2 regions of the Priestia sp. SRI_019 genome follow, and region 2 is predicted to be linked to the other one. Evidence: predicted binding sites of a transcription regulator. Region 2 holds the regulator's gene; the other holds the start of a gene.

Region 1 (3,186 bases), on a different contig from region 2:
ATGATTCCGAAAACGAAAGATGCAAGAGTATCCATTGTTAGGTATCCTTCTTGGAACCCATTGAAAAAAGAGTTTGTTACATATTTTTCTGTAGGTGCTTGAAATTTTCCAATAGGATGAATAAAAGCTACTAGAACTAGAATTCCGATGAATGTTAATTTAATTGGCGTTAAGAATTTTCCGACAATATCGACAATTTTCGCCGGATTGAGAGAAAAAAAGCATGTAATACTGAAAAATATAATAGTAAACACGAGTAAAGCCATAGAACTAGAGCCTTCAGAAATGAAAGGTTTAAGTCCGATTTCAAAAGAGACGTTACCTGTTCGTGGGATAGCAAATAAAGGTCCAATAGCTAGATAAAGAACAGTTGTAAATATTAAACCAAAGATAGGATGTACGCGACTTGCTAATGATTGTAAATCTTCCTTTCCGGAGAATCCAAAAGCTAGTACACCAAGTAAGGGTAAGCCTACTCCAGTAACTAAAAAACCCGCATTTGCTGACCAGATATTTGCTCCCGCTGACTGACCAAGCATGGCAGGGAATATTAAATTTCCAGCTCCAAAAAATAATGCAAATAACATTAAACCAATGATTACTATAAAAGAAAACGGTACTTTGTTTGACACGGTGAAACCCCCATTAATAATATTCTTCATAAAAAATTAAATTTTCAGACAACTTAAACTGTAAATAACTTATCTTTTTTGTATTATAAACAGTCAAATTACATATTTCAATATAAAAAATAAACTTTTTTAATAAAATTTTAAAAATTATCAATCTTCCGTTCATTATCCATTATTAAAATAAAAGTAATATTAAAAATCCAGATTTTTATTCAAAATGCGTACGCTAAGTGAGTCAATAACGGTTTTTTTTAAAAAAATTTATAAATCATATTCTAATCGCGTATACTATTCTTTTAATTAATTTGATTGAATGATATGCAAGTAAGTCAAGAAAGTTTGTAAATATAGTACTACGAAACTTATAAAACTTTTTAATATCAGCTAAACATCTGAAAGGAAAAAGTAGTTGATTTATTGCTTCAAGAAATGGAGTATTCTAAGTCTTATAAAGAACGCTTACTTTTATCTCCTGAGCTAGTAATTTGACAATCAACAGCTTATCTCTAGACATAGTACTTTTCTAATGTAAAATCACTGTCTAGAATCACAAACGTTTCTGTTTCCTTAAAGACCTTATTAACAAATTAATTAAGGTCTTTTTATCTTTTCTTTTTGAAGCCAAAACTCATCATATAAGCTATTAATAAAGAGATAAAAGCAGCAAAACTAATTTTTATGTAAGAAACCTCTAAAGCCCAAGGACCATATTTTTTTATATTTAAACGATACATAGACCACCACTGTCCATTTTCACCTTTAAAAAATGAGAAGATAATCCATAAAAGAACTAAAAACAAAAACCATGATGAAAAGATAATATAATTAGGCATTTTTCTATTCATAGGTCACCCCTCCGTTCTTCCCGTTTATATGTGATGCTCTTTTCACTTATTATAGTAACAATAATCGGGAAAAATTTAGAGTTTTTTATTGAATAAAGAACGTTTGTTCGTATATAATAGAGAACAAACGTTCTTTATTCAAGGAGTTATTCCAATGGATTATGAATATCTTCCAAACAGAGTCATTATTTGTATTGATATGAAGGCATTCTTTGCTTCTGTTTCATGCGTGATACGTAGGCTAGATCCATTAAAAACAAAGTTGGCAGTTGTAGGAGATACAAAGCGGTCGGGATCAGTTGTGTTAGCTGCCACACCCTTATTAAAGAAAGAAGGGATCAAAACAGGCAGCCGTCTTTTCGACATTCCTAGAAGGAAAGATATCCATGTCGTAAACCCATCCATGAAAAGGTATGTCAAGGCCTCGAACTATATTTCTAGTTTAGTGTTACAGTATGTCGCTCCTGAAGATTTCCATGCATATAGCGTTGATGAGTTGTTTATTGATGCGACAGCTTCTTTACATTTATTCGCTCGTACACCAGACGAATTAGCCCGTAAAATCATCAACGAGATTTATCGTAAAACACGGCTTACAGCCACGGCAGGAATCGGTCCGAATCTCTTACTGGCTAAGGTGAGCTTAGATCATGAGGCCAAGAATAGCCCAACAGGGGTTGCTTATTGGCGATACGAAGATATTCCTTTTAAGTTATGGTCGATTCACCCAATGAAGGATTTCTGGGGAATCTCATCCGCTACGGAAAGACGCTTAAATCGTTTGGGCATTCACTCCATCAAAGAACTCGCTCTTTCTTCTGTAGAGATGTTACGTAAAGAATTTGGTGTCTTGGGAGAAGAAATCCACCAACATGCAAATGGAATTGATTTTAGTCGCATTTCTGACGTGTATATTCCGAGCTCTCGATCATTCGGGAAGAGTCAAATTCTGTTTCGATTTCGAGACTATACAAATCGAAAAGAAGTGGAATTGTTGCTATTAGAGCTGTTAGATGATGTGTGCTTTCGTTTACGTATGCATCAAGTCGTGGCACAAACTATTCATTTATCCATTGGCTACAGCAAACAAACAGGTGGCGGCTTCTCAAGACAAAAGAAAATGGGGCGGGCTTCGAACCTAAGTCAAGATATCTTTCCTTATTGTTTAACCATACTACACACGTTTGATAGCGGAATGCCCATTCGATCGATTGGAATTTCTTTATCGAACACGAGTATTCAAGAAGAAGAGCAAATGAGTTTATTTGAAGATATTGATCAGCGTGAAAAAGCCTATGCCCTTGCTAAAACAATTGATGAAATACAGATGCGTTATGGGAAGAATAGCGTTTTGCGAGCTTCAAGCCATCTCAAGCATTCAACAGCTCGTTATCGAAACGGCCTTTTAGGAGGTCATAAAGCATAAAGGAGGAAGATGATATGCAAAACAGAGGAATGAAAAAGTGGCGACCATTTGCCACTATGCCAGAGCAATACAGAGGATTACAAGAAGTTATAAAAAAGCACTCAGAAATACCTCAACCTTTTTTAACAGAAGATCAAATGGAACAAATTAATTTTACCTTGATCGAAGCGCTCCATACACATAAAAAAGTATACCTTACGTATTACAAGCACGGGCAATGTATAACGGAAACAGGCGTTATTCAATTTGTAGATTCCCTTGGAGGTTTATTTGTATTTATAGA
Region 2 (3,186 bases):
ATGATTCATCAAAAGCTGATCCGTTTTAGAGTCTGTCGATTTAGAAATACATGAAAACACATGGTCTGTTATGACGTAATAGGTTTCAGGAGCCCACCTTTCATACACGTGTTTAGTATTATACGTTTTAATATACTCATGATTGTGTGCAGAAATAAACGCTTTCCCGTCAGGCGTATAGCTATTTAGCTGCCCAGTACGAAATAAAGTTGTGGAATTAATTTCTTGCTCTTGATTTACCGTTACATAACTTAACACAAACATCCGTTCATCGATAAAATAAGGAAGGCTCCCAACGTGCTGTTCACGCGTGGCTTCTTTCTTGATGTGTTCGTTCAAAAATGGCGCAAGCTGTGAAAAAATATAATCTTGCACTTTGCTATAGCGATGATGTTCATAGGTAATGGTGGATCCGTGCTCTTCAGCAAGCTTCGGTTCTAATACACGAAAATGATTCATGAATTCTAAAATATCATCATAGGTGTAATGATTATGGCTCATCTCAGTGCGAATGGTCATGACGCCAATTTCAAAAGGACATAAAAAAACATCCACAGACAGCACGTTGCTAGACACGGTGGTGGAGGAAGTGTGTAACGTAATGGTATGGTCTATTTTTTTTGAAAATCGAAGCAGCCCTTCTTTTTCGCACGAGTCAGGGAATAGAATACATTCAATGTAAGGAAGAAAATATTGATCCAGGCTATCATGAGATACGTAATACTGTTCTCCGTAGTATTCTTTTTCTAAATGTTTGTTTTGAATGGAAAAAAAATCGAACAAATTTTCTTTCAGTGCATGAACAAGCTGCTCTTTATTTTTTCGATCAAAGGAAAAAGGAAAAAGAAACATGTTCATTGCTTTGGTAGGTACAATGGTTTGAAATGGTTCTGTTTTCCTTGGTGTATTGGTCATAAACTACATCCTTCTTATGGTCGGTTGTATTTCCTTGTAAGAGTCGCGGAAATGCAGATAGAAAGTAAAAGGTGAAACAAGCTTTACAAAAACCGTTCTACCTGCCTGCGGTGATTCAACGTATCATTTATAATATGCCAATTTTTTTAGAAAACAAACGTAAAAAAAACCAACTAACATCATGATTAGTTGGTTTTACATACAGTGTCTGATTAGTGAATCGTGCGATATACACCAGTTACTTTTCCTAAAATCGTTACGTGGCGAAGAATAATAGGCGCCATCGTTGAATTTTCAGGCTGTAAACGAACGAAATTTTCTTCTTTAAAGAAACGTTTTACCGTTGCTTCGTTGTCCTCGGTCATAGCGACCACAATATCTCCATTATTAGCTGTTTGCTGCTGACGTACGATTACCATATCGCCATCTAGAATACCAGCTTCAATCATACTTTCTCCCATAATTTCAAGCATAAATACATGATCATCTGGAGAAACGAATTTATCTGGAAGAGGGAAATATTCTTCCACATTTTCAACGGCTGTTATAGGAAGACCCGCTGTTACTTTACCGATGACAGGAACATTAATGACATTGCTTTTAGGGATGTTTACTTCATCTAGCTGAAGAACTTCGATTGCTCTTGGTTTTGTTGGATCTCTGCGAATTAACCCTTTGCTTTCTAAACGAGCTAAATGCCCGTGTACAGTGGAGCTAGAGGCTAATCCTACCGCTTCCCCAATCTCGCGAACAGAAGGCGGATAGCCTTTTAATTTTACTTCGTGCTTAATAAAATCTAGTATGTCTTGTTGACGTTTTGATAGCTTCATATTTTTCACCTCGATTTTAGCTATTCTTTAGGTGAATTATACCACGTGGTGTGTCAATATACAAACATAAGTTCGAAGAATTCCATTGACAGAAACAAATGTTCTCAATAAAATAAGAACATATATTCTGATAGGGGGATCATAATATGCAACAATTCTTACATTCTATGAAACATTACGCTATTTTTTTTGCAGTTATCGCTGCACTTACATATGTATTGACGCTGGTTTTAGGAGCGGATAAAGTAGATTTAGACAAATATTCAACGGTTACTATTACAAAAGGAGATACGCTTTGGGACTTGTCCAACAAGTATCATAATCACCATCATTTGACCACCAATGAATTTGTCAAATGGGTTGAAGACGTTAATGATTTAAACTCAGATACTGCCCAGTCTTTATCTCCTGGAGATAAATTATATATTCCTGTTTTAAAAAATGAGTTACATAATCAAGTGGCAATTGAACAGTAGTGTGTAACGGCCGTTCCTGAATATTGTTAGAAGCCGAAAAGGTCGTGATAAAAGTGGACGCCATTATTTATTGCCGTGTCAGTACGGATAAAAAAACCCAAGAAACATCTTTACAGCGCCAGCAAGAAGAATTAAAAAAGCTTGCTAATCTTCATCATCTAGAGGTGAAAAAAGTCGTGATGGAAAAAGCAAGCGGATATGATGTAGACAGAGAGGGTATTTTGGATGTTCTTCATACAATGAAAGAAGAGAAAATATCCGTGCTGCTCATTCAAGACGAAACACGATTAGGCAGAGGAAATGCCCGAATTGCGCTGCTTCATGCTTTTCATAAAGAAAATGCTACCATCTATACGATTAGTCATCAAGGTCAGCTTCAGCTTTCAGAATCTGATTCAATGGTGTTAGATATTATTAGCTTAGTGGAAGAGCATCAGCGGAAATTACATAATGCTAAAATTAAAAGAGGAATGAAAAGAGCCGTAGAAAACGGTTATCGTCCGCAGAAAAATTTAAAAAATCAAGGAGTTAACTCGGGAAGAGAAAAAAAAGAAGCGCCGATTGAAGAAATTGTCCGCCTTCGTCATAACGGCTTAACCTTTGCTGAAATTTCAGTTACGCTAAAAGGTTTTGGTTATAATATTTCAAAAGCGACGGTACATCGCCGCTATCAAGAGTACCAAGAGAGTGCTCAATCTCTTGATAAAACGAAAGAGATTTAGTAAGATGACTACATGTTGCCGGAGCGGTTCGGTAATTTTAATTATTGATTATAAGGAGATAGGTTTTATATGCTATCAAAAGATAAACTTGCTCGTATTAATGCTCTTTCAAAAAAGGCAAAGGCTGAAGGGCTGACAGAATCTGAAGCGAAAGAACAGCAAGAGCTACGTCAGGAATATTTAAAAGTTTTCCGACAATCTATGACAAATCACCTTCATACGATTAAAGTTGTGGACGAAGAA

The links. The regulator LexA, encoded in region 2, represses DNA repair genes until DNA is damaged. The targets are predictions, from matches to a motif close to CGAACATATGTTCG.
Region 1: the regulator LexA is predicted to act here: its motif matches at 1,574-1,587, upstream of AC2YJL_RS15055 (Y-family DNA polymerase).

What each region holds. Positions count from the first base shown of each region.
Region 1 covers NZ_JBYCZN010000002.1:939,509-942,694, reverse strand. Annotated here, with positions in the region: gene brnQ (branched-chain amino acid transport system II carrier protein) at 1-632, opposite strand, end outside; gene AC2YJL_RS15060 (hypothetical protein) at 1,235-1,477, opposite strand; gene AC2YJL_RS15055 (Y-family DNA polymerase) at 1,632-2,903, shown strand; gene AC2YJL_RS15050 (YolD-like family protein) at 2,918-3,186, shown strand, end outside.
Region 2 covers NZ_JBYCZN010000001.1:804,956-808,141, forward strand. Annotated here, with positions in the region: gene AC2YJL_RS04095 (magnesium transporter CorA family protein) at 1-915, opposite strand, end outside; gene lexA (transcriptional repressor LexA) at 1,128-1,745, opposite strand; gene yneA (cell division suppressor protein YneA) at 1,892-2,221, shown strand; gene AC2YJL_RS04110 (YneB family resolvase-like protein) at 2,275-2,943, shown strand; gene AC2YJL_RS04115 (DUF896 domain-containing protein) at 3,013-3,186, shown strand, end outside.